Regions from separate parts of the Proteus appendicitidis genome, predicted to be linked through region 1. Evidence: predicted binding sites of a transcription regulator. Region 1 holds the regulator's gene; each other region holds the start of a gene.
What was found. Region 1 encodes CRP, which controls carbon source genes, mostly activating them, when cyclic AMP is high. Its sites were predicted from a motif close to ATGTGANNNNNNTCACAT; they were not measured.
Positions count from the first base shown of each region.

Region 2: udp (uridine phosphorylase) is a predicted target of CRP. The motif match lies at 7,515-7,532, and genes of this name have one in related genera.
Region 3: ompW (outer membrane protein OmpW) is a predicted target of CRP. The motif match lies at 3,920-3,937, and genes of this name have one in related genera.

Region 1 covers NZ_CP127389.1:3,769,743-3,780,834, reverse strand. Annotated here, with positions in the region: gene QQS39_RS17265 (aminodeoxychorismate synthase component II) at 1-508, shown strand, start outside; gene argD (bifunctional acetylornithine/succinyldiaminopimelate transaminase) at 626-1,840, shown strand; gene crp (cAMP-activated global transcriptional regulator CRP) at 1,936-2,568, opposite strand; gene QQS39_RS17250 (OsmC family protein) at 2,881-3,288, shown strand; gene QQS39_RS17245 (phosphoribulokinase) at 3,378-4,247, opposite strand; gene QQS39_RS17240 (YheU family protein) at 4,313-4,534, opposite strand; gene QQS39_RS17235 (hydrolase) at 4,531-5,511, opposite strand; gene QQS39_RS17230 (LysE family translocator) at 5,611-6,216, shown strand; gene QQS39_RS17225 (SIS domain-containing protein) at 6,941-7,801, shown strand; gene QQS39_RS17220 (methyl-accepting chemotaxis protein) at 7,951-9,495, shown strand; gene QQS39_RS17215 (methyl-accepting chemotaxis protein) at 9,595-11,092, opposite strand, start outside.
Region 2 covers NZ_CP127389.1:428,672-439,763, forward strand. Annotated here, with positions in the region: gene QQS39_RS02120 (Na+/H+ antiporter) at 1-1,442, shown strand, start outside; gene QQS39_RS02125 (carboxylate/amino acid/amine transporter) at 1,445-2,317, shown strand; gene metR (HTH-type transcriptional regulator MetR) at 2,232-3,185, opposite strand; gene metE (5-methyltetrahydropteroyltriglutamate--homocysteine S-methyltransferase) at 3,292-5,565, shown strand; gene QQS39_RS02140 (hypothetical protein) at 5,744-6,571, shown strand; gene QQS39_RS02145 (YidB family protein) at 6,642-7,034, opposite strand; gene udp (uridine phosphorylase) at 7,606-8,364, shown strand; gene QQS39_RS02155 (tyrosine-protein phosphatase) at 8,517-9,299, shown strand; gene QQS39_RS02160 (DedA family protein) at 9,369-9,899, shown strand; gene rmuC (DNA recombination protein RmuC) at 10,002-11,092, shown strand, end outside.
Region 3 covers NZ_CP127389.1:1,804,768-1,815,859, forward strand. Annotated here, with positions in the region: partial or broken gene QQS39_RS08495 (septation protein A) at 89-637, opposite strand; gene QQS39_RS08500 (SulP family inorganic anion transporter) at 947-2,752, shown strand; gene QQS39_RS08505 (YciC family protein) at 2,883-3,653, opposite strand; gene ompW (outer membrane protein OmpW) at 4,087-4,722, shown strand; gene QQS39_RS08515 (BON domain-containing protein) at 5,397-5,711, opposite strand; gene trpA (tryptophan synthase subunit alpha) at 5,985-6,791, opposite strand; gene trpB (tryptophan synthase subunit beta) at 6,791-7,981, opposite strand; gene trpCF (bifunctional indole-3-glycerol-phosphate synthase TrpC/phosphoribosylanthranilate isomerase TrpF) at 8,021-9,376, opposite strand; partial or broken gene trpD (bifunctional anthranilate synthase glutamate amidotransferase component TrpG/anthranilate phosphoribosyltransferase TrpD) at 9,381-10,974, opposite strand; gene QQS39_RS08545 (anthranilate synthase component 1) at 10,974-11,092, opposite strand, start outside.

The sequences.
Region 1 (11,092 bases):
TGCTGAGGTTGTTGTTAAGCGTAACGATGAGATCGGACTTAAAGAGATAGAAAAGATGATGCCAGCACATCTTGTTATCTCGCCAGGACCTTGCACTCCTGATGAAGCAGGGATCTCACTTGAGGCTATACAGCGGTTTGCCGGTGAAATTCCTATTCTTGGCGTTTGTCTTGGACATCAAGCGATAGGACAAGCTTTTGGTGCATCAGTTATCAGAGCGCGAGAAGTGATGCATGGTAAAAATTCATTAATACATCATAATCAACAAGGTGTTTTTAAGGGGCTTAATCGTCCTTTAAATGTAACGCGTTACCACTCTTTAGTGATTGATGCGACGACATTACCTGTACCTTTTGAAGTGACGGCATGGAGCCAACATGATGGAAATGTTGATGAAATTATGGGAATTCGCCATCGTACTCTGCCAATTGAAGGGGTTCAATTTCACCCAGAAAGTATTTTAAGTGAACAAGGGCATGAGCTATTAAATAATTTCCTTAAATATTAAATGGATAGCATTTAAATAGCGAAATAATGCCTTTTTATACAAAACCACATTTGATTTTTTATTCATATTTAGTGATTATATTTTCATATTAAATATGAATAACGATCAGGTGGGGTAATGAAAAAGCAAAGCATCAACCGGGCAACTTACGATCAAGTAATGTTGCCAATTTATTCACCCGCAGAATTTATTCCTGTCAAAGGGATGGGTAGCCGTGTTTGGGATCAGCAGGGAAAATCGTATATTGATTTTGCTGGTGGTATTGCTGTTTTAGCACTGGGACATGCCCATCCTGCTCTTAATCAAGCCTTGAAAGAACAAAGCGAACAACTTTGGCATGTAAGTAATATTTTTACTAATGAACCCGCATTGCGCTTAGCTCAAAAATTAATAGATAACACATTTGCAGAACGTGTCTTTTTTGCCAATTCAGGCGCAGAAGCGAATGAGGCAGCATTTAAATTAGCGCGCCATTATGCCATTACTCGCCATAGCCCTTATAAAACTAAAATTATTGCTTTTCACCATGCATTCCATGGCAGAACACTGTTTACAGTCTCTGTTGGTGGGCAACCTAAATATGCAGATGGTTTTGGCCCTAAGCCTGCAGATATCGTACACGTCCCCTTTAATGATTTAGATGCGGTTAAAGCGGTAATGGACGATCACACTTGTGCTGTTGTTTTAGAGCCAGTTCAAGGTGAAGGTGGCGTAACGGCGGCAACACCTGAGTTTATGAGAGGGCTACGTGAATTGTGCGATAAGCATCAAGCGCTGCTTGTTCTTGATGAAGTACAAACGGGTATGGGGCGTACAGGCAAGCTTTTCGCCTATATGAACTATGATGTGACACCCGACATTATTACAACCGCAAAAGCACTAGGAAGTGGTTTTCCACTTAGTGCAATGTTAACAACACATGAGATAGCTTCTGCAATGGGTGTCGGAACTCATGGTACAACTTATGGTGGCAATCCATTAGCTTGTGCCGTGGGTAATGTCGCATTTGATTTAATTAATACACCGGAGGTATTGGAGGGTGTAGAAAAGCGCTATCAATGGATTGTGGATGAACTGGCGGCAATCAATCAAGTTTATAATGTCTTTTCGCAAATTCGTGGGCAAGGTTTATTGATTGGTGCGCAATTGGCACCACAATATGAAGGTAAAGCTAAAGAGTTACTCGGTCTTGCTGCCAAACATGGCTTAATGATGTTAAACGCAGGAGCCGATGTGATGCGTTTTACACCATCGTTAATTATTACCCAAGAAGAGCTACAAGAAGGAATGGTGGCATTAAAAGCGGCTATTGCGGAATTTGTAGCAGGGTAGTATCGACTAAAAACCCCATCAACGAGGATGGGGTTTACATATAAAAGTCTATCAATAGCCCTTTTATGGGCTATTGTTTATTCGAGCGGGGAAACTTAGCGAGTCCCGTAAACGACGATAGTTTTACCGTGTGCGGAGATCAAGTTTTGATCTTCCAGCATTTTCAGAATACGGCCTACAGTTTCGCGTGAACAACCAACGATTTGACCAATTTCCTGACGTGTAATTTTAATTTGCATGCCATCAGGATGCGTCATTGCATCGGGTTGTTTTGCTAAGTTTAATAAGGTTTGTGCAATACGACCTGTTACATCAAGGAAAGCAAGGTTACCTACTTTTTCTGATGTGGTTTGTAATCTGTTCGCCATTTGAGCAGAAAGGCGCATCAGAATATCAGGGTTAACCTGAATTAATTGGCGGAATTTTTTATAGGAAATTTCTGCTACTTCACAGGCTGTTTTTGCTCTAACCCATGCACTACGTTCTTGATCTTCTTCAAATAATCCAAGTTCACCGATGAAATCCCCCTGATTTAGGTAGGAGAGGATCATTTCTTTTCCTTCTTCATCTTTAATAAGAACAGCCACGGAACCTTTAACAATATAATAAAGTGTTTCCGCTTTCTCACCTTGGTGGATCAGCGTGCTCTTGGATGGATATTTGTGAATATGGCAGTGTGACAAAAACCATTCAAGAGTCGGGTCTGTTTGCGGCTTGCCGAGAACCATTCGCGTTATCCTCTGTACGTTAAATGCAGCCTTTCAAAACGGATAGGTTCCCTTTTGAGACAGCGTGCTTAAAAATCCTATCTTTACCTATTAACTTCCTGAGAACACGGTAAGTTAATATGGAGTAGATTATAATAAATGAGAAAATAATGCATTGATCTTAACCACTATCATCAAGCAGATATTGTTTTTAACACAATTAGTGCATTAAGTCTCGTTTTACGCAGTCAGCATAATAAACCTATTTGCTAATTGCCAGTTGAATTATGAGTATGTACTCTTTTAGTTTCTGTCATCTTTAGGGGAAAATAAATGGAAGCGAGAGTTAAGTGGGTTGAAGATTTATCTTTTGTTGGCGAATCTTCATCTGGCCATCAAATTATGATGGATGGGAATTCGGGTGATAAAGCCCCAAGCCCAATGGAAATGGTATTAATTGCTGCGGGTGGATGTAGCGCGATTGATGTCGTGAGTATTTTACGTAAAGGTCGTCACCAAGTAACTGATTGTGAAGTAAAATTAACATCAGAACGACGCGAAGAAGCCCCTCGTTTATTTACGGATATCAATTTACATTTTATTGTTTCTGGTAAAGAGTTAACGGATAAAATCGTAGAACGCGCCGTTCAATTATCGGCAGAAAAATATTGTTCTGTTTCTTTAATGCTAGGAAAAGCAGCCAATATTACGCATTCATTTGAAATAAAAGATGCTGACTAATTTTGATATTTTAAAATAAAGTTTAATCTGAAAAATAATATCCCTTAATTAATGGGATATTATTTTTATAGAGATAAATTTTATTTTGGTTAACTTATCTTTTCGCCATTTAATAATTTTTTGACTAATGGCGCCATAATTAATTCCATCGCTAATCCTAATTTCCCGCCCGGTACAACAATAGTATTTATTGTTGACATAAAGGAGCCATGCAACATCGCAAGTAAATAGGGAAAATCAATATCGGTTAAGCCTCGAAAACGAATAACAATAAAGCTCTCATCGAGAGTGGGGATCGCTTTGGCAGAAAAGGGGTTTGAAGTATCAACCGTCGGAACGCGTTGGAAGTTAATGTGAGTGCGTGAGAATTGAGGAATAATATAGCTAATATAATCATCCATTGAGCGTACAACCGAATCTCTTACCGCCTCTTGTGAATGCCCTCGTTCTGTGGTGTCTCGAATGAGTTTTTGTATCCACTCAAGGTTTACGATAGGTACAACGCCCACTAATAAATCAACATGTTGTGCAACATCATGTTCGTTGGTAACTACACCCCCGTGTAACCCTTCATAAAAAAGAACATCGGTATTATTTGGCAACGGCTCCCAAGGGGTAAATGTACCCGGTAATTGGTTATAGGGAGTGGCTTCATCATAAGAGTGTAGATATTTGCGAGATTGACCTTGCCCTGTATCACTATACTGACTTAAGGTCTTACTCAGTAAGCTAAAATCATTTGCTTCAGGGCCAAAATAACTGATATGTCTACCTTGTTCTCTGGCTTTTCTTATCGCCATATCCATTTCAGGACGGGTATAGCGATGGAAGCTATCTCCATCAATCAATGCTGCATTTGCATTGAGTTGTTGGAATATCTTACGAAAAGCTTGGCTTGTTGTGGTCGTCCCTGCACCACTAGAGCCAGTTACTGCGATGATCGGATGCTTGATTGACATAGGTTATCCTTTTGCTAAATAAGGTTGACCCTTATTGATGGCGATACATCGCTTGCTTTGAATAACTAACCAGAGCGAAACTGCGATGCCGGCATAATATTGACGCTCTCATGAAGTTCTGACCAAACCAATACGGCTTCACCGGATTTAAGCTGTTTTTTTACGTCGGCGACTTTTTGTTCAAGCGTTTTCTCTTGGATACCATAATCAGTGCCTTCTCGTAAAACAAAACTTTCAATAAGATTATCAAGTGCCTCTGTGGAAAGATCCTTCCAAGGAATTATCATTTGGTTTTCTCCAAATAAGCGGATAACCAGTCAGGTATTCGACTTTCAAGCCACATCACGGGTTTAGACAGTTTTCCACTGACAAAACCGACATGTCCACCAAACTCGGTGAGTTGATATTCAATGTTATTTGGTAAGGTTGTGATATCAGGAATAACATCCGCAGACATAAAAGGATCATCTTTAGCGTGAATAATCAGTGTTGTTTTCTTTATTTTATTTAATAAAGGCAATGCGCTGCATTGGCGATAATAATCTAACGCATCTTTAAATCCATGGATTTTAGAGGTAATTAAATCGTCAAATTGACGTAGTTTTTTAATGGATTTTATCGTTAACAAACTAATGGGTAACGATTCAGGATAACGAACAAGCTTACGTGTTGCGTTATTTTTCAGCTCTTTTAACAGATACCATTGATAAAAACGAGAAAAGCCATGTTCAATTTTTGTTGAGCATGGTTCTAGCATTAATGGCGCAGAGACAATAACGGCAGCATCGACAACCGCATTTTCACCACTTTCTGCGAGATAATAGGCAAGCATATTTCCACCAAGAGAATAACCAACGGCGGCTGTTGGTTGCTCACCAAATTCTTTTTTCAGCCAATTTAAGAAGTAGCGAGCATCTTCCGTTTCACCAGAGTGATAAATACGGTTTTGTCTATTGGGTTCACCACTACATCCTCTAAAGTGCATCACAACGCTTAGCCAGCCCCTCTCTTTTGCTGCGGCTAACATGCCGTGAGCATAAGGGCTGCTAAATCCACCTTCTAAGCCATGAAAAATGACTAAGCGTGGTTTATTGAGTGCCATTGTCGGATCTTCACTCCACGCTAAATCGACAAAATCGTTGTCTGGAAGATTGAGTCGTTGCCAATATGGCGTAAGTTGTGGTGTCCTGCGTACAATTCTTGGTAAGAGCGTTTGTAAATGTGGATTTTTAGCCCAACGCATTGGATTAAAGTATTGAGACATATTTTCCGTCTATCAAAATGAATTAACACTTGTTTGCTAAATAACATACTGCTATTTTCGGTGAAAATAAAACATCTGTCACATCTTTGAGCACTTATAATGACAATTAGTCTGATTTCATCGTTAGCTATTTTCCTGTTTATTGCGGCTATCACGCCTGGACCCAACAACTTATTGCTGACTTCATCAGGCGCTAATGTAGGTTTTAAAAGCTCATTAAAGCTGATGGCTGGTATTATGCTGGGTATGCAATGCGTTTTATTGAGTTCCGCATTTGGTGTTGCCGCATTATTGATAATTTATCCTGCACTGCACATTGGATTGAAGATAGTCGGGAGTGCGTATCTACTTTGGCTTGCTTGGAAAACGGCAACATCATCTTATCAGCGTTTAGATATTCCAGCAAAAACACCCCAAGCAGTAAGCTGGTTTCAGGGTGGATTATTGCAATTTCTAAATCCAAAAGCGTGGATGATGGGCTTAGGTGCAGTAGGAAGCTTCAGTTTATCGGGCGATGCTTATTTTAGCTCCGTTATTGCGATTAGTATTGTTATGGTCATTGTTAATTTCGTTGCGGGTATTGTTTGGATTTTAGGCGGCACATTAATTAGCCTATTTTTACAAAGCAGACAGTCTTGGTTTATTTTTAATATCTCGATGGGATTATTAACAGCACTTTGTGTACCGTTGATTTGGATCGGGTGAATTAAAAAATAGTTATAAATCAATAGATAACTTAATTTTTTTAGTTTTAATGATGTTTTTTTAAGTTTGGTTGAAATGATCTTTCTGAATGTGTATTAAAAAAAGAGTATTAATCTATCAAAAGAGAGATCTGCGATCATCTGTCATCTTTATTATGTATGTTACAGTATGAATTATATGAAAGGCTTATTAATTTCGGGTTTTTACTTTTTTTAATATCAGCCTTTTTATTAAAATATGCCATTTAATCTATTTTTACATCATTAAAAATAAAAATAATTCCTCGATAAAGGAATTATTTATTCCTTGTTATTGTTTGTAATTAAAGGTTTTTTATTGTGTTAATGTTTTTAAAATGTGTTTTATATTGTTATTTAGTTAATGATTATGTTTAACAACGCAATTTTACTGAATATAAATATATTCAGTTTATATCGTATTATTGACCAAGAAGAATAAATTATTATTTAAAATTGGAAAAAATTAAATTAAGTATTATAAAATAGAGAGGTTAATGTGTGAGAGATTGAATAAAAAAGTCAATATAACGTTATTATAAGAACAAGTCTTTCGATAATAATATTACTTTTTTTATGATTTATTGTGTCTCATATTTTGTTTCTAATTGATTTTATTCTAAAAACCTAATTACTTTAGGTATTAAACGTTTTATCAAAATTATTCCATATATAACTATATTGTACTCGAAGTGGATATTGTCATTATGCCAACATTAACGAAGATTGCGTGGATCAAGCCTGGTATGGCGACAAATCAACGTAAAATAGCGGATTATATTTTAGAGAACCCAGAAAAAACGGTTACTCTTTCATCACAGCAACTCGCTGAAACAATGGGGGTGAGTCAATCCGCTATTGTTAAATTTAGCCAAAAAATTGGCTTCAAAGGCTTTCCTTCTTTGAAACTTGCCATTAGTGAAGATCTTGGGCGAAAAAATGCAAATACTGGGCAAGATCCTAGCATATTACATAATCAGATTGGCTCTGAAGATAGCTTAGTTGTAATCGCTCAAAAGCTTGCTCAAGAGAAGAATAATTCTATCAGTGATACCACTCGCAAAATTAATTACCTTCATTTTGAAAAGGTGATCCAGCTTATTGATGAAGCTCAGCGAGTTCAGATTATTGGTATTGGGGGGTCAGGATTAGTCGCAAGAGACTTAAGTTATAAATTACAGAAAATAGGAATAACTACTCTGATTGAAACAGATCATCATGTTCAGATATCTGTTGCTCAAATGTTAAGTTCAAAGGATTTACAGATAGTTGTTTCTTATAGTGGCAAAAGAAAAGATATGTTGGTTGCGGCCTCTGTGGCTAAAAAACAGGGAGCAAAAATCATTGCTATTACTGGAGAAAAACACTCTCCATTAGGAAGAATTTCTGATTATATATTAGAAACAATTGCGGATGAAGGTGAGTGGCGAAGTGCTTCAATTTCTTCACGTACAGCACAAAACACGATCACCGACCTTATTTTTATGGCGTTATTAAAGAAACGTGATGAGTGTGCGAAGACATTAGTGCTGAGTTCACAGGCATTAATTAATAGCTTGGATAATTAAAAATTTTGAACTGATTCAAAAAACTAATATTTAAATGTAGGTATTTACACTTATTGCTAAAGTTATTCTCTTAACAGCCGAAACGATAGTTATTTAGGCAGTCTTTTTTTGTTGAGATGTTTTAATTTCAATGTCGAGGAGAGTAACTAATGCGTAACAATCAACCGGTGACACAGCGAGAATACCCGGTATCTGAAAACGCAACACTGATGTCAACGACAGATCTTGATGGCAATATTATTTATGCCAATGAGGACTTTGTTGAAGCCAGTGGGTTTTCAGTGGAAGAACTTGTGGGGCATCCCCACAATATTGTCCGACACCCAGATATCCCTTCAGAAGTTTTTAAGGATATGTGGAGAACCTTAAAGCAAGGCGAGGTTTGGACTGGGATCGTGAAGAATCGGCGTAAAAATGGGGATCACTATTGGGTAAGAGCGAATGTCACTCCTATTATACGTCAGGGTAAAATTCAAAGTTTTATGTCGGTAAGGACGTCGGCAAAAAAAGAGGAAATAGCACAAGCCTCAGCACTTTATGCCGCTTTTAATCAAGGTAAATACCCTTCACACACGTTTTTAAAAGGCGCTTTTGTTTATAAAGGATGGCAACGTTGGCGCTCATGGAATCAAACAATTTCATTAAAAAAACGACTCCGTCTTTTTATCCTCTTACCTTTACCTTTTATGTTGTTAAGTGCATGGTTTGCTGGTTTATCGGGTTATGCTCTTTTTATGCATATCGCGATTTTGCTGGTATTACTGATGGCAAATGAACGTATTCTCTATTTTCAGCTTGTTAAGCCAATTAGACTACTTAATGAGCAAGCGAATCGAGTTGCAACTGGCGATGAACATAACGTTACGTATATCAATCGCATTGATGAAGTCGGCATGACACAGCGTTCCGTCAATCAATTAGGACGCATGTTCCGTTGGTTGGTAAGTGATGTGAGTCATCAAATTCATCAAGTCGATATTTCTTGTGATCAATTAGCCGCAGGTAATCGCGATCTGTATGTGAGAACAGAACAAACCGCCAGCAATGTTGAAGCAACTGCTTCAACGATGAATGAATTAACAACGGCGGTAAGCAGTAATAGTGAAACGGCAGGGCAGGCAAATAATCTCTCTAATATCACTTGTGAGGCAGCGATAAAAGGAGGTAGTGCAATGGATAATATCGTTACTACCATGAATGATATTGCGAAAAGCTCTGATCGTATTAGTAATATCATTGGTGTTATTGATAGCATTGCCTTCCAAACGAATATCCTTGCACTTAATGCATCCGTAGAAGCGGCTAGAGCGGGTGAACAGGGGCGAGGTTTCTCTGTAGTTGCAACAGAGGTCAGAGAATTGGCACAACGCAGTGCTGAAGCAGCGAAAGAGATCAAAGCATTGATCAATGCTTCAAGTAGCAATATCAAAGTGGGTTCAAAGCAGGTCAATGAAACAGTTGGAACAATGGAAGATATTGTGGTGCATGTTAAAAATGTGACCGATTTAATTGGTGAGATCAGTCTTGCATCATCAGAGCAGAGTGCGGGTTTAAAAGAGCTTGGCCGTGCTGTCGAAAAATTGGAATCGATTACGCATGAAAATGCGAATTATGTTTCGAAAGCCTCAGTGATTTCAGGTGAAATGAAAGTACAAACTAACTACTTAGTTAGTGCAATCAATGTATTTCATTAATTTGTCATTATTTAAGAAGTAAAAGAAAAAGACACCTACTAAAAATAGGTGTCTTTGTGTGTATTTAAATCACGTTGTTATTATGTTCAAATTAATGGGTTAAAAGCTTGTCCAATCATCATCTTCACCGTCATTTACAGTCGTTGTTCCTTTTGCTGATTTCCTCTCTTTCACTTCATCTTTGACTGTATTTTTTATCTTTTCATCTTTTGTATGTAGCGATTTTTCAGATGAGAACTGTTTTTCTATTACTTTGTGTTGTGCCTTTTTATTGAACTGTTCACTTTCAGCCGTTTTAAACTGTTCAACGATTTGTTCAAGATTACCGGCTTCTTCAGTCAATAAGCTGGCAACAGCGGAAGATTGTTCAACCATAGCCGCATTTTGCTGTGTTGCTTTATCCATTTCAGTCACCGCAAGAGAGACTTGAGTAATGCCTCGAGTTTGCTCTTCTGACGCAGATAAAATTTCAGTCATTGAATCTTCAACATGTTTTACGGATGTCAGTATCTCACCCATAGAAATGCTAACTTGTTCAACAAGATCATTACCATGGCGAACACGGCTAATAGAGGCATCAATTAACTCTTTAATTTCCTTTGCAGCTTCGGCACTGCGTTGTGCTAATTCTCTAACTTCTGTTGCAACAACGGAAAAACCACGACCTTGTTCACCGGCTCTGGCCGCTTCAACCGCAGCATTTAATGATAAAATATTGGTTTGAAAAGCGATGCTATTGATAACCGCAGTGATCTCGCCAATTTTTTGTGAGCTATCAGCAATGTCAGTCATTGTTTTCACCATTCTATTGGTGACATCGCCCCCTTTGCTGGCAATATTGGAGGTCTGACTGATAAGGTGTGAAACTTCACGAGCGCTTTCTGTATTATTTCTCACTGTTGCTGTGAGTTGTTCCATACTTGATGCCGTTTCCTCTAATGCACTCGCTTGTTCTTCGGTACGACAAGAAAGATCGGTATTTCCTGCGGATAACTCTTGAACACCTGTATAAATATGATGACTTGTTCCTCGGATCGCATTCACAATTAATGACAGTTCAGTACGCATATATTGAATACTGGTAATTAATTGGTCGATTTCATTATTTCCTTTTGCTGTGACATCTTTATTTTCTAATAAATTTCCTTGTGAAATTTCCGACATATAATCGACAATTTGATTGATACGTAAAACAATATTTCGACGTATCCAAAGCACAACAAGGACAGTGAAAAGAATAAAAATAAACATAAAGACAAAAGATAAAACTAAGGTACGTTCATAATTACCTTGAGCTGCTTTTATTGCGTGAGTAACAACGTTATCACTAAGATAATCTGTTGCTTCATAAAGGGATTGAGTGAAGCGTTCATTGGTATTATGTGCATAAAGAGATTGAAAACCGTAGTAATCGCGGATCTCTAAACATGATACAAGTTGGTCAAGATCGTAAAGCACTCGATTAAAAAGCTTCTTCATGCTCTCTATTTTTTCGGGATTAAAATCTGCGTCTTCGGTAGCCGTGAAGTATGCGGTAATAATACGTGTAACTTCTTGTTTTCGTTTTGGATAAGTAGAAAGGAAGTCAGAGATTTTA
Region 2 (11,092 bases), 760 kb from region 1:
GTTGGAAAACACCGACACGAGAATTTATCCAAAATGGGCGTGAGATTTTTATTCTTGTGCTTGTTTTAGTCATGGTGACAGTTGTTGGTATCGGTTATCTGATTTATTGGATGATGCCAAGTATCCCTCTTATTTCAGCATTTGCATTGGCGGCAGTACTTTCGCCAACGGATGCGGTTGCACTCTCTTCCATTGTCGGTAAAGGGCGAATACCTAAGCGAATAATGGGCATCTTAGAAGGTGAAGCATTAATGAATGATGCTTCAGGTCTGGTTGCCTTGAAATTTGCGGTTGCAGTGGCAATGGGCACAATGGTGTTTACTGTTGGTGGTGCAACCCTTGAATTCTTTAAAGTCGCGGTTGGGGGATTACTGGCTGGTATCGGTGTCACCTTAGTTTACAGTAAATCTTTACGATTAATGAGTCGTTGGAGCGGAGACGATCCGGCTACACAAATCGTCTTTATGTTATTGCTACCTTTTGCCTCTTATCTTATTGCAGAACATATTGGTTTTTCAGGTATTTTAGCGGCTGTTGCTGCCGGTATGACTATCAGTAAATCAGGCGTTATCAGAAATGCACCTCTTGCGATGCGTTTACGTGCTGATAGCGTGTGGTCAATGCTTGAATTTGTCTTTAACGGTCTTGTCTTTATCATGCTTGGTTTACAGCTTCCTATTATCTGGACAAGCTCTGTTATTCAAGCCGATCTTGACCCAGAAGTTGAAGTCTGGATGTTGTTTGCAGCCGTTTTCGTTATCTACTTTGCACTGCTGATCCTGCGATTTACATGGTTATGGCTAATGAAAAAAATCAGCCTGATCTTTATGAAAAAACATCCTCTTGATTTCGCTAATTACACAACGCGTGAGTTGTGGTTATCGTCATTTGCGGGTGTTCGTGGTGCGATTACGCTTGCCGGTGCGCTTTCTATCCCACTCTTTTTAACCGATGGCAGTACTTTCCCTGGGCGTTATCAAATTATCTTTATTGCTGCGGGGGTCATTTTACTGTCAATTTTAGTGGGTATTATTTCACTTCCTTTCCTATTAAAAGGTGTGAAGGCAACAGACAAAGAAGCAGATAAAAACGAAGTTCGCTATGCGCGTAAAGTGATGGCAGAAGTGGCAATGGTCAGCCTGAATAAAATGGAAGAGCGCTTAGCCGCAAGTACCGATGAGCAGTTGGATGCAGAAGAAATTAATGAAGTTGCTTCTCGTGTAACGGGTTATTTAAGACGCCGTACTGCAGATCAAGATGAAATGATCCATAACGCGTTAGAAGAAGATCTCGAAAGACGTTTTCGTTTAACAGCATTGCGTGCTGAACGTGGGGAGCTTTACCATTTAAGAGCAACGCGAAAAATCAGTAATGAAACACTCCAACTATTGCTACATGAGTTGGATTTAATGGAAGCGTTATTAGTAGAGAAAGATAGCTAATTATGTGGTTGCTTGTTATTACAACATTGTTATGGGCGGCTTCTTTTAGCCTGATCGGCGAGTATCTCGCGGGTCAGGTTGATAGCTGGCTCTCTGTTTTGATCCGCGTTTCTTTAGCGGCTTTAGTCTTCTTACCTTTCTTACGTTGGAAGGGGATCCGCTTTAAGGTGATCCTGCTTTATATGCTGGTGGGTGCTTGCCAACTCGGTATTATGTATCTGTTCGTCTTCCATGCTTATAACTATTTGACTGTTGCAGAATTCTTACTATTTACGGTATTAACACCGCTTTATGTCACGTTAATTTATGATTTATTAGAACGTCAGAAATTACGTTGGGGTTATGCATTTAGCTCATTATTAGCGGTGTTAGGGGCTGCGATTATTCGCTATGACCATTTAAGTGATGACTTTTGGTATGGTCTGTTATTAGTACAATTGGCTAATATTTTCTTTGCGATTGGTCAGGTGGGTTATAAACGATTAATGGAAGTGCATCCTATTCCACAACATCATGCATTTTCTTGGTTTTACCTTGGTGCCGTTGTCGTTTCATTGATTGGCGCTCTGTGTTTTGCTGATTGGCAGAAAATGCCAACAACATCACTACAGTGGGGTGTTTTACTCTGGTTAGGAATTGGCGCTTCTGGCATCGGGTATTTTATGTGGAACTACGGTGCCACACAAGTTGATGCTGGAACCTTAGCTATTATGAATAACATGATGGTTCCAGCAGGATTGTTAGTGAATTTTTCTATTTGGCAGCAACATCCAAATTGGCCAAGTTTCATCATAGGCGCGAGCCTGATTGTTGCATCACTTTGGATCCATCGACGCTGGATACGCCGACCTGCTTTACAAAAGGAAGATTGTTAACCGCGTGCTGACCTGATAAACGAATAAACTCTCGAATTGCCGGTTGATGTTGCTCTCCACTACGGTTAGCGGCATATAACCGGCTCCATAATCCCTCACCTAATGTTTTTGTAACCACTAAGCCTTGTTTTTCAAAATTCTCAACAGCCCAATGAGGTAATGCCGCTATTCCCATACCGGCTGCAACCATTTGAATTAATAACAACGTATTATCGACATGTTTAAAATGTGGTGTGATCCCCGCAGGTTGTAAGAAATGACGCCATACATCAAAGCGCTCTCTTTGTACGGGATAAATAAATAAGGTTTCTGCAATTAAATCTTGTGGCTGAATATGTAAGCGATTAGCAAGAGGGTGATCTGGCGATAAAACTAATTTCACCTCATAGTCAAATAACGGAGTGTAGTGTAAACGAGGATCATCCAAGATATCGGATGTTAACACCACATCTAATTCACGTTGTAATAATGCTGGTTGTGGATCAAAAGTCACACCCGAATGAAAATCAACAGTCACTTCAGGCCATGTTTGACGATATTGCTGTAATGCAGGGGTTAACCATTGAATACAGCTATGGCATTCAATGGCTATATTCAAATTCACACTACCTGGTTCATTACATGCTTCAATGGCTCTACGAACAATAGGCAATACTTCTTCTGCTAATTTAACGAGCACTTCTCCTTGTGAAGTAAAGCGCAGTGGCTGGCTTTTACGCACAAAAATTCGATAACCAAGGCGATGTTCTAATTCACTAAATTGATGTGAAAGAGCCGATTGCGTTTGATGCAATTGATTTGCTGCGTTAGCAAGAGAGCCTGTGTGCTTCAAGGCTAAGATCGTTTTTAAATGTTTTATTTCTATCATGAGAAACCTTCAAGTTGTTGATGAAAAATTTGCGCTTGTGATTTATACACTACCTGTAGATTATGGATGTGTAAACATCTAGACGGCTAAAAATAGGATTTTAATTATGACAATTCGCAATCACACACTTGGCTTCCCTCGTATTGGCTTAGGTAGAGAGCTAAAAAAGGCGCAAGAAAATTATTGGGCAGGCAAGATTTCACAAGAAGAATTGGTTGCGGTGGGTAAAGAGCTTCGCGCTCGCCATTGGCAACAACAAGCAGATGCAGGTGTTGAATTATTACCTGTCGGTGATTTTGCTTGGTATGACCAAGTGTTAGGTACAAGCCTACTGTTAGGTAATGTGCCGCCTCGTCACCGTAATGAAGATGGCTCACTTGATCTTGATACTCTATTCAGAGTCGCTCGTGGTAGAGCGCCAACAGGTAAGCCTGCGGCTGCATCTGAAATGACGAAATGGTTTAATACTAACTATCACTATATCGTGCCTGAATTTCAGCAAGGTCAGTCATTTAGCTTTGCATGGAAAGCGCTATTAGAAGAAGTCGATGAAGCATTAGCGTTAGGTCATAAAATAAAACCTGTTTTACTGGGTCCTGTGACTTACTTGTGGCTAGGTAAAGTAAAAGGCCCTGAATTTGATAGATTAACGCTTCTAAAAGATATTTTACCTATCTATCAACAAGTTATTTCTGCATTAAAAGAGAAAGGTATTGAGTGGATACAAATTGATGAGCCTGCATTAGTACTGGATTTACCTATTGAATGGCAAAATGCGTATCAAACAGCTTATCAAGCATTAACAGGGCAAGCTAAATTACTGCTGACAACCTATTTTGATGGTATTTCTCATCATCTTGATATTATTAAAAACTTACCTGTTGAGGGGCTTCATGTTGATATTTCAGCAGGGCAAGATGATTTACAGCACTTACACCAAGCATTACCTAAAGATTGGGTTCTGTCATTAGGTGTGATTAATGGTCGAAATGTGTGGAAAGCAGATTTAAGTACACGTTATCAGCAAGTGATTGCATTAAAAGGGAAACGTCCATTGTGGATTGGTACTTCATGTTCATTACTGCATAGCCCAATTGATTTAAATGCAGAGACGAAACTTGATGATGAAGTCAAAAGCTGGTTTGCTTTTGCTGTTCAGAAATGTGAAGAAGTCGCTTTGTTAGCTAAGGCATTGAATGCACCAGAAGGTGAGTATGATGAACAACTGGCACAATACAGTGCGCCAATTCGTCAACGTCAACATTCGACCCGCGTACATAATGCAACAGTTGAAGCTCGTTTACAGGCGATTGAAGCACAAGATAGTGAAAGAAATTCACCTTATACTCAACGTGCAGAAGTACAACGTACTCGGTTTAATTTGCCATTATGGCCAACCACCACGATTGGCTCATTCCCACAAACAACAGAAATTCGTACTGTCCGTTTAGATTTTAAGAAAGGGCGCATCGATACAGCAGCTTATCGTACAAATATCAGCGAACATATTAAGCAAGCGATATCTGAACAAGAAAATCTTGGCCTTGATGTGTTAGTTCATGGTGAGGCTGAACGTAACGATATGGTGGAGTATTTTGGTGAACATTTTGATGGTTATGTGTTTACGCAAAATGGCTGGGTACAAAGCTATGGCTCCCGTTGTGTAAAACCACCGGTGATTATTGGTGATATTAGTCGTCCAGCTCCGATTACTGTGGATTGGGCAACTTACGCTCAGTCATTAACAGAAAAACCAGTCAAAGGCATGTTAACAGGTCCTGTGACAATTTTATGTTGGTCTTTCCCTCGTGAAGATGTAACGCGTGAAACGATTGCAAAACAGATAGCGTTAGCACTGCGTGATGAAGTGGATGATTTACAAAAAGCAGGTATTGGGATTATTCAAATCGATGAGCCTGCGTTACGTGAAGGTTTACCACTGCGTCGTAATGAGTGGCAGGCTTACCTTGATTGGGCAGTTGATGCCTTTAAATTAAGTGCCGCCATTGCTGATGATGAGACACAAATCCATACCCATATGTGTTATTGCGAATTTAATGACATCATGGATTCAATCGCAGCGCTGGATGCTGATGTGATTACAATCGAAACATCACGTTCAGATATGGAATTGCTAGAAGCCTTTGAGCACTTTGATTATCCAAATGAAATTGGACCAGGTGTTTATGATATTCACTCACCTAATGTGCCAAATGTGGAATGGATCGTCGGTTTATTAAGAAAAGCACAATCTCGAATTCCCGCAGAGCGTTTATGGGTGAATCCAGATTGTGGATTAAAAACACGAGGCTGGCCTGAAACACGTGCAGCATTAGCGAATATGGTTGAGGCTGCTAAATATTTACGCCAAAACGCGTAATAAAAGAATTAATTGTTTATTAGCCTGTTATTTTTGAACTGTCACTTTAGATAAGTTGCATAGTCAAAATAGCAGGCTAACTTTATATAAAATTAAAAAAAGGTATTCATTAAAACCCAGAGTAAATCTTATTATTGATATTCATTAGAGTTGCTATACTGCAAAACTCTCTAATTTTATGGATATAATTATTGTGCAAACTAGCATTAAACTTTCGGATAAAGTATTAGATGCTTTTCCAACTCGACCTTTGAAATTAGTTCCACTAAGAGGAGACGGTGGATTATTTCGCACCTTATTCTTAGTTATTTTCATGTTAGCAATGACGGTATTTAGTGCTTATCAAATTCCCAATATTCTTTATGATTATAAAATCAGTGAGAATGCAGTACCTGTTGATGCTACGGTAAATGGCTCTTGTCGTTCTCAACTTTTTGTTCTGACTAACTGTAGTGTTGATTTACGTTATAAAGGCAATGAAGTTTCGCGTAATTTTACTTTTTTAGATTTAGGCCCTAAAGATGTGTTAGTTGAACCCGTCGCTGATGCTAATGATCTCAGTAAAATGACCGTTGATGTGGCGATAGATAATATTTGGCTTCGCTTAATGAGTACGGTTATTTTTATCGCATTATTTGGTTTTAGTGTGGTCTTTTTTATCTATCGTCAAATATTGACGAGTAAAGTGAGAAAAGCATTATTATCAGTGGGAACTCAGCCTTTAAAGTTAATCGCTATTCCTGCAAAAATGGTAGTGAGTAATAAGCAATTTATTGCGACTTATCATCTTAATTTAGAGGGTAAAGATATCCGTATTGCTTATTCAGGAAATAAGAAAACACCACCTATTGTGATTGAGCAAAATGGAAATACCTACGTATTAGCCGTTTATTCACCACAACAAAATATCCCTTATGCTTTGGATGTACCTTTAGAACGTATTCAGGCAACGCCTGAAGAGAAACAACGTTTTCATGAAGCGTTGATTGAAGAAGGTTTGCTGTAATCAATTTTGATTATTAAGAATATGATGCGTTTTCTCTTATGGGATATAAGGGAAAACGCAGTCTGTTTATTTAGCCGCCAAAAATTTTCGCTTTTAAAATATCCATACCCGCACTGACTAAGTCTAAGTCTTTAGGTACAACGCCATCTGGGGTGACTTTATCAATTAATTTAGGTAAATATTGTGCCGCCATTTCAGAAGCTTCTGTTGCACTTAAATTAATTTTTGACGCAAGTTCATTAATCACCGGTGATGAAAAAACCGCTACGATTTGTTCAGCACTGATAGGTAAATTTGTCTTTGTACTTATCCAAGATTGAATAAGCTCACTTAAACCTGCTGTATCAAATTGCTTTACTAAGCCTTCAATGCCGCCTTGAGATCCAATCCAGTCAAGGACAGTTTTATATTGATTGATTTTTTCGCCACCTAGTAGGCTCGCAATTTGGTTAAATAAGCTCATGTTCACTCCAATGACGATCTGTTTGTCACATTCGATGTTTTTAAGGGCGGGTAGTTTACTCGTTATGTTCGTTGTACTTCAAGCTACTCGTCATACTTGAAGCCACAGCGTTGTTGGTTGCGTTTATTCGCACTAGTCACATACTTATGTATGCTTCTAGCGACTCCTGCACTTGTCGCCTAGCTACTCGTCATACTTCAAGCTGTAGCGTTGTTGACTTCGTTCATTCGCACTAGTCACATACTGATGTATGCTCCTAGCGGCTCATTCACTTGTCGCCTAGCTACACCTCGAATTATTTAGAGTATATGTTCAATAATGTATTTATCGCATCTATACTGATGAGAGAAATGTTTACTTTAGTTAATGATTGATGCTGGCGAATATTGATATAGTGCTTGCGGATCATGTCTTTTATATGCCGCTTTTTGTGATAGTAATCACAATTTTATGAAATTGTTACTTTGTTTGTTGCCTTGTAAGTGATGTTGGTCACTAAAAAGGTCTGAAAAACTGATACAGTAACTTTTAATTTAATGATCATTGGTTTTGTCCCATTGAGGAGTCCGATATGTCTGATGTATTTCACTTAGGTTTAACCAAAAATGACCTACAGGGTGCCACTTTAGCAATTGTTCCAGGTGATCCTAAGCGTGTTGAAAAAATTGCAAAATTAATGGATAACCCAGTTCATCTGGCTTCTTTACGTGAATACACGTCATGGCGTGGCGAAATTGATGGTAAAGCTGTCATTGTTTGTTCAACAGGTATCGGTGGTCCATCTACCTCTATCGCAGTTGAAGAATTAGCACAGTTAGGTATTCGTACTTTCTTGCGTATTGGTACAACTGGTGCAATTCAAGAACATATCAATGTAGGTGATATTCTTGTGACTACGGCTGCGGTTCGTTTAGATGGCGCAAGCTTACATTTCGCACCAATGGAATTCCCAGCTGTTTCTGATTTTGAATGTATGAACGCACTGTACAAAGCCGCTAAAGACAATGGCTCCACTGTACACGTCGGTGTTACTGCATCTTCAGATACATTCTATCCAGGACAAGAACGTTACGACACCTATACAGGTCGTGTTATTCGCCGTTTCAAAGGCTCTATGAAAGAGTGGCAAGAAATGGGCGTAATGAACTATGAAATGGAATCTGCAACATTATTGACAATGTGTGCAAGCCAAGGTTTACGTGCAGGTATGGTTGCGGGTGTTATCGTAAACCGTACTCAACAAGAAATTCCAGATGCGGAATTACTGAAGAAAACTGAGAACAATGCACTCGGTATCGTGATTGAAGCGGCTCGTAATTTAATGAAATAATCTTTCGAATCGCTGATAGAAGCCCTTAATACGCAAGTGTTAAGGGCTTTTTTTATGCAATAATTCACTCGCTTAATATACTATGTCAATAGAACTATATTTTTGATAATGTAATTGAGAATTATTTACAATAAAACAATGAGAAAATAAATATGACTGATATTTTGCAGACACACCCTTCAGTGTTGCCTTTAACCGGTGGAATTAACTTCCGTGATCTAGGAGGTAAAAAATTAAGCAACGGTGGTATTATCAAGCCAGGAATGTTATTTCGTGCTGGATCACTGGATAGGCTGACGGATACGGATCAATCCCTTCTTATTGATAAAAATCTTTTTCAAATCATTGATTATCGCGATAGTGGTGAAATTGTTGATAAACCAGACCGTGTCTGGGAAGGTGCGCAATATTACCATGCTCCTGCAAACCCGCTATCCAAAGAAGTCTCTGCAAACCTTGAAAAGCTGACTCCTGAAATACTTGAGCAATTTGACGCTAAAGCCTTTATGTTTCAGTTATATAAATTACTTCCTATTAATAATCCTGCATATAAACAACTGGCAACATTATTAAAGCAACCTGAGAAAGGGGGCGTTGTACAACATTGTGCTGTGGGTAAAGACAGAACAGGTGTTGGCTCTGCTTTAGTATTATTTGCGTTGGGTGCATCTTTAGATGTAGTAATGGAAGATTACCTACTTACCAATGAAACATTAGCGCCTTATCGCGCTTATCTTTTAGAAGAACATGCCAAAACAATGAGTGATAACATTGTTGATAAATTTGCCTATGTTTATTCAGTACAAGAAGAGTTTCTGCAAACTGCATTGGCGAGTATTAATCAGCATTACGGTAATGTGGATACTTGGCTAGAGAAAGATATCGGTTTAGATGCTTCTAGCCGAGATACCTTACAAAATTATTTTCTTGAATAATAAAGTGATTTATATTCGGTTAATCAATTTATTATTTCACTTAGGTTAACCGAATTTAAGGTCTCTATTTTGACAGTACAAGACATTATTCATACCATCACTCTCTTTGTGAAAGAGCACGAAATCTGGGCTATTCCGATCGTGTTTTTGCTTGCTTTTGGTGAGTCACTCGCATTTATCTCTTTGCTTATTCCTGCCACAGTGATTTTATTAGGATTAGGCGCCTTAATTGGTGAGAGTGGTCTGTTTTTCTGGCCGATTTGGCTTGCTGCTGCATTAGGTGCTTTCTTTGGTGATTGGGTATCCTACTGGGTAGGATTTCACTATAAAGAGGGCGTGAGAAACATGTGGCCCATTTCACGTTCACCACAAACATTAGTTAGAGGTCATCAATTCTTTAATCGTTGGGGAATTTGGGGGGTGTTTATTGGACGATTTTTTGGACCTTTTCGTGCAATTGTCCCATTAGTTGCGGGTATTTGTGCAATGCCACAACGTTATTTTCAAATTGCTAATTTAACATCAGCTATGATTTGGGCATTCGGTATTTTGGCACCCGGTGCTTTTGGTTTGCAATGGCTTGCGAAATGGGTGGGATAACTGCGTCCTTTATCGCAAATAAAGTCATGATGTAAATTGTTGCTAGACAATATTACTTATGCGTTTTAACGTAGCCCGCTGGAAAGTAAAAAGGTCACTTTAGTGGATATTCAGTTGTTATACGGGATCATTGGTTTATTAGGTGGAGTGCTTGTTGGCGGTGCGCTGGTTTGGTGGTCTATCCAACAACGTTTATCCGATAAAGAAGCCATGCTACGTGAAAATCATACACAGCTTGCTATCGCCCAAGAAAAAGCGGTGATTATCCCCTCTTTACAACAACATATAGAACAGCTAGAGCAAGAATTACGTGCTCAACGAGAAATTATTACTTCCCAAGAAGCAGAATTAAGAGAAGTGACAACTCGTTGGGAAGAAAGCCGCATATCCGCAGAAGAAAAACAGCGATTATTAATTAATAGTGAGCAACGGCTTGCAACACAGTTTGAGAACTTAGCTAACCGTATTTTTGAACAGAGTGGGCGTAAAGCCGAAGAGTTAAATCGTCAAGGATTAACCCATTTACTGTCACCATTTCGTGAACAGCTCGAAAGCTTTCGGCGACAAGTACAAGATGGTTTTGGGCAAGAAGCCAGAGAGCGACATACTTTGGTTCATGAAATTCGCCAGCTGCAACAATTGAATGTGAAAATGGCACAAGAAGCCGTTAATTTAACTAATGCCCTAAAAGGGGATAATAAAGTTCAAGGTAACTGGGGCGAAACGGTATTAGCACGTATATTAGAGACTTCTGGATTACGTGAAGGTCATGAGTTTGAAACCCAAGTAAGCATTCGACATGAAAATGGTAGTCGCTATCAACCGGATGTGATTGTGCATCTACCTCATGGTAGAGATGTTATTATCGACGCTAAAATGTCGCTGGTGGCATATGAGAAGTATTTTAGTAGTGATAGTGATAATGAACGTAAACAAGCGCTTTATGCGCATGTGAACTCAATTAAAGCGCATATTAAAGGATTGAGTGTAAAAGATTATCATAAACTACCGGGTATAACGTCTTTAGACTATGTTTTAATGTTTATACCTATTGAGCCTGCTTATCTTGTTGCAATTGGTCATTCTCCAGACTTGCTAGATGAAGCATTGAAAAACAATATTATGTTAGTTGGACCATCTACTTTACTTGTTGCTTTGCGTACAATAGCCGCATTGTGGCGTTATGAATATCA
Region 3 (11,092 bases), 2.0 Mb from region 1:
GAGCATCGTGTGATGTCGGTTTAGATGCTTGCTTTGTCATATTATCTGATAATTCGTGTTCACTATTTTCTGTCGCTTCGTCATCGGTTTGTTCTTCTGGTAAACGGTTATTCCAGATATAAACCACACTGGCGATAGTAAAGATAAAGGTTAAAATAGTTAAGCCAAAGACTTTAAAATTAACCCAAGTCTCTTCTGCCAAAGAAAATGCCACATAAATATTACCAAGAGCGCAAGCAAAAAAGAAAATCACCCATGCAATATTGAGTTTTTTCCAATTTGCAGGCGGCATAGCTAGCTCTTTGCCTAACATTCTTTCCATTAACGTTTTTGGCGTAAATAACTGCATACCAATTAAAACGAGGGCAAAAATGGCATATATAGCCGTCACTTTCCATTTAATAAAATCAGCAGAATGGAAGAATATGGTTAAGGAGCCAAAAATAGTGACCACGATAGCGGTAATGAGTGGCGCTTTCTCAACTTTATGGAAAATAAGCCATGTTAAACCAACTGAGATCCACGTCGCGATAATTAATGCACCTGAAGCATAGAAAATATCTTGCCATTTATAGAAGATAAAAAACACTAATAGTGGAGCAAAATCAAGTAATTGCTTAAGCCAGCCATTTTTCATAACAGATAGGAACCTATGGTAATTAAATTCATAAACTTGGCTATTCTAATGCAAAGCGACAGAAAATGGGTAAACAATTGCATATCTTTAACGACAGAGTGTTAATTTATACAAAAAATGCGAGTTTTATCTGAAATAACTCAATGAAAAATCAATGTAATTGCATTTATGTAAAATTAAAACTCAAGCTTGAGTTATGAAAGAGGATTTAAATATTACACTAGTATATGATTCATTAACTCATCATTATCACCCGCCACTTTTTGATGAATGCATAAATAAAAAAGTATTTCTGATAAGAGGACATCAATGAACGGAAAAAGAATAATAAAATGGATGCCAGGATTAGGCTTATTATTTAACTATAAGCGTGAATATTTTGGCTATGACTTAAAAGCAGGGCTTTCAGTGGCTGCTGTCGCACTACCAGTTGCCATTGCGTATACCGAATTATTAGGCATTAATGCTATTGTTGGATTATATGCTTGTATTTTACCCATGATTATTTATGCATTATTTGGTACTTCTCGACAATTAATTACAGGGCCTGATGCAGCAACGTGTGCCGTTATTGCGGCGGTAGTTATTCCATTATCTGCTGGTGATGAAAATACACGATGGCAACTTGCAATTATCATGACGGCAATGACGGGTTTTTGGTGTATTTTAGCCAGTCATTTTCGGTTAGGGGCTTTTACTGATTTTCTGTCTCGTCCTATTCTTCAAGGTTTATTAAATGGTGTGGCGATCACCATTATGGTTGGGCAACTTAGTAAAGTATTTGGTTTTGATACTTCCCCAGACCACTTAATTGAAAAACTCATTGAAGTTCCATTTCGATTAATGGATGCACATTTACCTACGCTATTGATGTCAGCGATAACACTCGCCTTATTATTGGGTATTCGCTATTTTCGGAGCCGATGGCCAGCGCCATTAATTGCCATGGTTGTGATGACTTATCTGAGTTGGCAATTTGATTTAGCAAGCTATGGTATTGCTATTGTGAATAAAGAGGCAGGAAATGTTGACCTATTTTTACCAGTCGTCTCGATGAGTGGATTTCACCCCAGTGTATTACGCGAATTATTAGTTCCATCCATAAACTTAGCGGTAATTAGCTTTGTGAGCTTTATGATGACCGCACGTAGTTTTGCCAGTAAAAATGGTTATGACGTCGATGCAGACCAAGAATTAAAAGCATTAGGTATTGCCAATATTGCGTCGGCTCTTTCTCAAGGATTTGCTGTCAGTGCGGCAAGTAGCCGTACTGCAGTCAATGATTCAGTTGGTGGCAAAACGCAGTTAGTATCTATTATTGCCGCACTGGTGATCTTACTAGTGCTATTATTTATGACCGATTTTCTCGCCTATATTCCATTATCTTCACTCGGCATTGTGTTGATCGTCTCTTCATGGTCATTGCTGAGTATTCGTCATATTTGGTCTTATCGTAAACGTAATAAACAAGCATTCACATTGGCATCTTTTACCTTATTAGCGGTGTTATTAGCAGGGTTAATCAATGGTATTGGCTTTGCGGTTTTATTAGGTTTATTACAATTTTTACGTATTGTCTTTCGACCTAGCGATCAATTATTGGGTGTTGATGAACAAGGAATGGTTCATTCAATGAATAAGGATAATGGCATAGAGCCTATTGATGGTTTAATGATGTACCGTTTTAATTCACCCCTGACATATTTTAATGTGGGTTATTTTAAAAAACGAGTACTACAACTGGTTGATAGCGCACCTCAAAGACCCGCATGGTTAGCGGTAGATGCTGCTGTAAGCTTTACTTATGACGATGTTAGCGTATTTGCTGCTATTGATGAATTAATACGAGAGTTACGAATAAAAGGCGTTAAATTGGTTTTGGCAGGGCGTAGAACCGAGTTAAATCGCTGGATTGAACGCAATAGAATTTCACTTAATGAAGATGACCTGATTATTGCCCCCGATCTTTATTTTGTGATCCGACTGTATCAAAGCCGACAGCAGATCAAAGAAAAACAGAAAGAGGCAAGGAAAGAGGCGCTAAAACAAGACGCTGAAAATAATGATGAGAATACATTAGATGTGCCAACAATGAGCCATACATCTACTCTCTAAGTGTATTGGTTAAACTTTATTGGTACATAATAATTGGTGCATAATCATCGGTGCATAATAAATAAAAAATCCCGTGATAAGTGATTAGCTTATACACGGGATTTTTAATAGATGGTGATAATAGAATAAATTAGCGCTGTTGCGTTGTGTATTTGTTTTCAACCAACATAAACAAACGGAACAGATAAATAATCATCCAAGCCGAAGCCATATTTTTTAGGAAGTAGAATAAGAAGTTATGGATAACATCAGGTAGTTGAATTGTAAGATTACTCACAAAACCAATGCCGAATTGCAATAAGATCCAAATACCTAAAGCAGGGATCAGCGCAGCCGACTCACTAAACCCAACTTTCCAGCCCAAACGTATTGCACTTCCCATATTTTGTTGACGTACTAAAACAACGGGGGCTAATGCAAAACCAATTAATAAAATGATGCCAGGAATAATCATCACCATAAAACCCGCGCTAATCAAAATAGAGCACAGTACAATCAATAGGAACATTTTAGGTAAGCGAGGTAGGGCTGCATTAAATGTTTGACCTAAGGTGACGTTATGACCTGTGGAAATTGCCATGGCGAACATCAATAAGGTTAGAACCAAGATGCTTTGCTGTAATGTTTCAAATGCATACAGTGATAACACTTTTTTGGCAATACCCACGACACTGTTTGACATTGCTTCTAACTCAGCAGGAGAAGCAGAAGAAAGCTGTGTATTTTTAAAATTAGCCACAAATTCAATCATCAATTGGTACTCTTGAGGATTAGGACCAATGAAGACATGAATGAACGCTAAAATAATGGCAAGAATAGCGGAAAGAGTAACAATGCTACGTCGTTCATTCTTATAAAAATTAAGACTGTCTCGGTAGATTGTGCGTGCCGTGGTAGGCATGAAACTGCTCCTATAAAAATAGACTGTGTCAATGCGCGCTATTGTACCTTTTACAACAACAAAAAGGGATATTTTCTCTTACTTCTCTTATTTGGATTGTTTCTTGATGTTGATAATCAGAACACCCTCATCACCGAAAATAAAATAAACATTATATTAACACAATAATAACTTTATTTTTAAATATGTCTTTTAAGGATATTTTTTATTCAAAAAATAACAGTAATAATAAATTTAATTATAAGAAAAAATGGTATTAATGTGTAATTTGATGTGGATCAATTATAAATAATAGTATTGATAAATAATAAAAAGAGAAATAACACTTTCTGCAAAAATAATTCCAAAGTTGTGATCGGCATTAGATCATAATTATCAATAAATGGTTATATTTTTAGCGGAGATTTTACTTATTACAGGAATGGGTTAAATAATGAAAAAACTTTCTGCGCTTATTTTAGCGGCTGCAACTCTTGCGCCTTCTATTTCTTTTGCTCACCAAGCAGGTGATTTCTTATTCCGTGCAGGTACTGCAACAGTTCGTCCTAATGCGGGTTCTGATGATGTATTAGGTATTGGGCATTTTGAAGCTAATAATAATACCCAATTAGGTTTAACTTTCGGGTATATGATCACTGATAATATCGGTGTTGAGTTATTAGCAGCTACTCCTTTTGAGCACAAAGTATCATTAACAAACTTTGGTGAAATTGCGACTGTTAAACATTTACCACCAACATTAATGGCACAATATTACTTCGGTAATGGCGAAGATAAACTACGTCCTTATTTAGGTGCAGGTCTTAATTTTACCACTTTCTTTGATGAGAAATTCAATTCAGCGGGTAAAAATGCCGGCTTATCTGACTTAGATCTCAAGGATTCATGGGGCTTTGCAGCACAAGCAGGTTTAGATTATAACCTCGATAAAAACTGGATGCTGAATGCGTCTGTTTGGTGGATGAACATCGAAACGGATGTTAAATTTAAAGCGGGTGAAGATAGACAATCAATTAGCACACGTTTAGACCCATTTGTATTTATGTTTGGTGTGGGTTACCGTTTCTAATTATTCTTTCTTTAAAAGAATATCTCATAATGAAAAAGCGAAGATTACCTTCGCTTTTTTTTATCTTTTTGATTTACTAAAAATATTTCATTTCTAGATTATATACAGCTTCTTTTTTTATTATTAATACCTGAATTATGAGTTATTAAAAGCAGCGTTAAATAGGTAAATATACATCTAAAATAAGACATTTATCATTTTAACATTCATTAAAATGTATTTAATATGCATCTTTCGTTTATTGATATTATCAAAATAAAAAAGTGTAGTTTTATTTATTAAGAGTTGCTGGCATTTTAATGAGTAAAAGAGTGTATTTTATTGATGTATTTAAAATGCATCTTTATATTTGGATTTAGTAAAACGGCTTTATCTATCAATAGATAGAAGAAAATAGAAAAAGAATAAAATGATATCAACATAGGAGATATTCAGGGTAATTAGGTGGTTAAATTACAACCTTGAAATGATTAATAATATTTATATTTTATTCTTTTTATGAGCTATTTTTAGCGAGGAATAAAGATAGGCACTTTTTAGCTTATTTGTCTTTTTTTGCAAAAATTGATCTGCTTTATGAAAGATTAAACAGTTAAGACAAAAGTCAGGACAAAAAAAGACCACCGAAGTGGTCTAAAAAGTAAGGCTAAAGGAAGACTAGAATAAAGAGAGGATCAGCGAATAACCATTGAGTTGATAACACCTTTTACGCCAGTCACTTTACGTGTTGTTTCAATGGCACGATTAGCATCCGCTTGAGAAGAGACAAAACCACTTAGTTGAACTTTGCCTTTAAATGTTTCCACGCTAATTTGTGTTGAGTTAAGATTTTTTTCACCGACTAATGCAGTTTTTACTTTAGTGGTGATCACTGAGTCATCAAAATAACCCCCAGTGCCCTCTGATGTTGCAGTAGGTGAACATGCAGATAAGGTAAATGCCATCAGCAATGCTGCCATAACGGCAGAGATTTTTGCCCATAGTTTCATTATCAAACTCCTTGTAATCACATTGTTGGTTGAGTATTTATGAAAAGAAAATATAAAGTACCTTATAAAGTATGACCAAAAAATAAAAATTCGCCCAATTTTAGATAAAAAGATTATTTGATTAAGAATATCGAAGAGTAAATAAGAGCGCGGTTTATCGCGGTTTCAGCAGTCAATGAGTGGGATTGAATAGATAATAAATTAAGAATAATCCGCTTAGAAAAATCGCAATTATTTCTCTAAAGCGGATCTTAGTCGGTGTATTTAAAGCAATTAGGCGAGGGTGGCTGCCTTCATCTCTTTCACAAATGTCGTCAGTGCTTTTAACATCACATCGGGTTGATGAAGATTTTTCTCAATAATTTGAACCACGGCAGAGCCTGAAATAGCCCCAGCCGCGCCATTTGCAATCGCTTCTTTCACTTGTTTAGGTTCTGAAATACCAAACCCTTGTAATGCAGGGGGAGCCTTATAGGTTTTTAGCTTATCAGTAAGATGTGTTAGTGATTGTTCTGCGCGTTTATCTGTACCAGTTACCCCTGCTCTTGATAGTAAATAGGTATAACCTTTACCTGATGCAGCCAACTCTTGTAAAAGTTCATCATCAGCATTAGGTGGGCAAATAAAAATAGGGCTGATATTGGCGCGTTGTGCTGCTTCACGAAACTCTTTTGATTCACGTAAAGGTACATCACCAATTAAAACAGAGTCCACGCCAGCTTGTTCGCATTTACTGTAAAAATTATCAATGCCATTACTAAAAACAAGGTTGGCATACACTAATAAGCCAATAGGAATATTAGGATGTTTTTTACGTACACTTGTTAAAAGTGCAAAGCAATCCGTGGGGGTGACACCTACATTCAGCGCCCGTAAATTAGCGCCTTGAATAGTAGGACCATCAGCAAGAGGATCGGAAAATGGAATACCAATCTCTAATGCATCTGCACCACCTTCAATTAACGCATCAATAATTTGTAATGACAGCTCAGGAGAAGGATCACCTAATGTGACAAAAGGAACGAATGCGCCTTGCTGTTTTTGTGCTAATGCTTCAAAGCATACTTGATAACGGCTCATTAGATTTCTCCTCTTGCTGCTAAAATATCGTTTACAGTAAAAATATCTTTATCACCACGACCTGATAAGTTCACAATTAATAGCTGCTCTTTGTCAGGATTTTGTGCAATTAATTTCAGTGCATAAGCCAATGCATGAGAAGATTCTAAGGCTGGAATAATCCCTTCACGGCGAGAAAGTGCTTTAAATGCTTCGATGGCTTCATCATCGGTAACAGAAACATAATCAGCACGACCAATGCTATTTAAATGTGCGTGTTGAGGTCCGACAGATGGGAAATCAAGACCTGCTGAAATTGAATATGACTCTTCAATTTGCCCTTCATCCGTCTGCATGATTGGGGATTTCATACCAAAATAGATCCCTAATTTCCCATGTTTTAGTGGTGCGCCATGTTCACCCGTTTCAATACCTTTACCCGCAGGTTCAACACCAATTAGTTGCACCGAAGTTTCGGGGATAAAGGAAGCAAATAAACCGATAGCGTTAGAACCACCGCCAATACAAGCGATAGCAGCATCAGGTAGACGACCTTCACGCTCTAGAATTTGTGCTTTAGCTTCATCACCAATCATACGTTGAAACTCACGGACAATGGTTGGATAAGGATGAGGGCCTGCCGCAGTTCCTAATAAGTAATGCGCCCGATCGTAACAACCAGACCAGTCACGTAATGCCTCATTACAGGCATCTTTTAAGGTAGATGAACCACTGTGAACAGGGATCACTTCGGCACCCATTAAGCGCATACGAAATACGTTAGGCGATTGACGTTCGACGTCTTTAGCCCCCATATAGATACGACATTTCATATTAAGTAGTGCGCAGGCTAAAGCTGTTGCAACACCGTGTTGACCCGCACCTGTTTCTGCAATAATTTCAGTTTTACCCATACGTTTTGCTAACAAGGCTTGACCCAATACTTGGTTAGTTTTATGCGCACCGCCATGCAGTAAATCTTCACGTTTTAGATATAAACGAGTTCGTGTGCCTTCCGTTAAATTACGACAGAGCGTAAGAGCCGTAGGTCTGCCAGCGTAATTTTTTAGTAAATCTTGGAATTCTTGCTGAAAAGAGGGATCGTTTTGCGCATCAATAAAAGCTTGTTCGAGTTGATCCAATGCAGGAATTAAGATTTCAGGTACATATTGGCCACCAAATTCGCCAAAGTAGGGGTTAAGTTTTCTCATTGTGATGTCATCCTGTTTAAAATTTTATTTTTGTGAAATTTAGCTTAGCTGTAATTGTGCAAATACTTGGTTCAGACGTTGTGCATCTTTTATGCCAGGAGCCGATTCAACTCCTGAGTTAAAATCAAGCCCTATACAACCTGTTTTAACTGCATCTAAACAGTTTTCACTATTAAGACCGCCTGCAAGTAATGCTTTTTCACGTAATGTATTAGGAATTTTTTGCCAATTAAACGTTGTTCCTGTGCCACCAGTGCCGTTATCAAGTACATATTTATTAACGTGTGACACAAGAGAAATATCTGTGTGAGTTGCCATATTTATTGCTTGCCAAATCTCACAGCTAGGTTGAATTCTTTGTCTAAGTTGCTCAATAAACTGAGCATCTTCTTGCCCGTGTAGTTGAATGGCAGCTAAATTAAGTTTTTCAGCATAGTCACAAATAAGCGCTATAGATTGGTTTTGAAAAACGCCTACAAAAGCCAAAGGTGCTTGTGTAATCAACTCTTGTGCTTGTGACAATGTCACTTTACGAGGGGATTTTTCTGCAAAAATCAGCCCTGCATAATAAGCACCCGCTTGATAAACCGCTTTTACATCTTGTGTACGAGTTAACCCGCACACTTTATGCTTTCCCAAAACTAGCGCTCTCACCGCTTGGTCAATATTTTCTTGTGACATTAGAGCGCTACCTACCAGAAAACCATTAGCATATTGGCTTAACTCTTGAACTTGCTGGTGGGTGTGAATACCTGACTCACTGATGACGATTGCATCTTTAGGCAACCCTTGGCTTAACTGCTGGGTGCGAGCTAAATCGATAGAGAGATCACGCAAATCACGATTGTTAATACCAATAACTTTGGCATTGAGATTAATGGCACGTTGACGCTCTTCTTCGGTGCTTACTTCGGTTAATACACCCATATTTAATTGATGAGCAACGGCTGACAGAGCGCGATATTGCTCATCATCTAAGACAGAGAGCATTAATAAAATGGCATCTGCTTGATAAAAACGCGCTAAATAGATTTGGTATTCATCAATAATAAAATCTTTACATAAAACGGGTTGGTGTACGGCTTGGCTAACTTGATGTAAATAATCAAAGCTTCCTTGAAAATATTTCTCATCCGTTAATACCGAAATTGCTGCCGCATAAGGCTGATAAATTTTTGCGATCGTCGCGGGATCAAAATCAGCACGAATTAAACCTTTTGAGGGCGATGCTTTTTTACACTCTAAAATAAAAACAGTATTAGGCTGAGTTAATGCCTGATAAAACGAGCGTGTTGATGGCACTATCTGGTGCATAAACTCTGATAATGGTTGGCTTGCTTTACGAGCAATTAGATATTCAGCTTTATCTTTTACAATGGCGTTTAATACAGTCATGCTCTTATCCTCTCGCGGCTAATGCAGTTACACGATTTATTGCTTTACCGCTATAAATGGCGTGCATAGCAACTTCAGTATTTATTTTTAAATCTTCTTGCCCATGTAAACGCATTAATAAAGCGACATTAGCTGCAACAGATTCGGTATGTGCTCTTTTTCCTTCACCTTGTAGTAAATCTGCCAATAATTGACGGTTGACTTCAGGTGTACCACCTTCTAAATCAGTAATGGCGCAAGGGCGAAGACCAAAATCACTTGGTGTCAGTTCATAACTAGTAATTTCACCATTACGCAATTCAGCGACTTGAGTAGGCGCATGCAGTGAAACTTCATCCATTCCACCACTGTGAACAACAGCAGCACGCTCATAACCTAAAACGTTTAATGTATCTGCAATTGGCATCAATAACTCTGGGCTATACACACCGATTAATGCTAATGGCGGGCGAGCCGGGTTAATCAAGGGGCCTAATACATTAAATAATGTGCGTGTTTTCAGTTGTTGGCGAACAGGCGCGGCAAAACGAAAACCACTGTGATATTGAGGTGCAAATAAAAAGCATAAACCCACTTCATCCAGTAATTGGCGTGCATCAGCAGCACTTCTGTCTAAAGGGATACCAAATGCTGCTAATAAGTCGGAAGATCCAGAGCGGCTAGATACGCTACGATTGCCGTGTTTCGCAACTTTGATACCTACTTCAGCCGCAACAAAGGCGCTTGCTGTTGAAATATTGATACTATTGGCACCATCTCCTCCTGTGCCGACAATATCGCAAAATGTGTAATCAGGGCGAGGAAATGGTTGTGCATTTTCAAGTAGCGCGCGCGCCGCACCAGCGATTTCTTGAGGATGTTCACCGCGCATTTTCATGCTGATCAAAACAGCCGCTAATTGTGATTCTGTCAACTCACCGCGAATAATGGCGCTAAACAGTGTTTGGCTTTCTTCTAACGTCAATTGTTGTGCGCTAAATAATTTGTTGAAGATAGTTTCCATTTTATGCGTCTCCTTTAGGAGTTAATGCCCATGCGATTGTTTGCTCTAAAAGTTGTGCGCCTTTGGTGGTTAAAATTGATTCTGGGTGAAACTGAAAACCACACGTTTTATGTTGACGGTGACGCACCGCCATAACAGTGTTATCGCACCAAGCATTAATAATGAGTTGTTCTGGAACTTGTTCTCCTGAAAGCGAATGGTAACGAGCTACGGGTAAAGGGTTAGGTAAATTCACAAACATTTCGCTGTTATCGTGTTCAGCTAATGTCGCTTTACCATGTAAGATCTCTCCACATGAAGAAACTTTGCCACCGTAAGCTTCAATAATCGCTTGATGACCTAAGCAAATACCAATCACAGGCAATGTACCTAATACACGTTTTAATAGTTCAGGCATACAACCGGCTTGTGAAGGTGCTCCTGGCCCTGGAGATAACAGTAAAATCGGGTTATCGAGTTCACGTAATTTTTGTTCAATAAAATCGGCAGTGACGCTATTGCGATAAATCACAACGTTATTGCCAAGGCTACGTAATTGATCGACAAGGTTATAAGTAAATGAGTCGATATTATCGAGTAGTAAGATAGTCGCCATTAGCAAGCCTCCTGCAGTTGTGTATCAGTATGAGCTTGTAAAATAGCGTTGATCACAGCTTGTGATTTATTACGTGTCTCTTCAGCTTCCATTTGAGGATCTGAATCAAGCACAATTC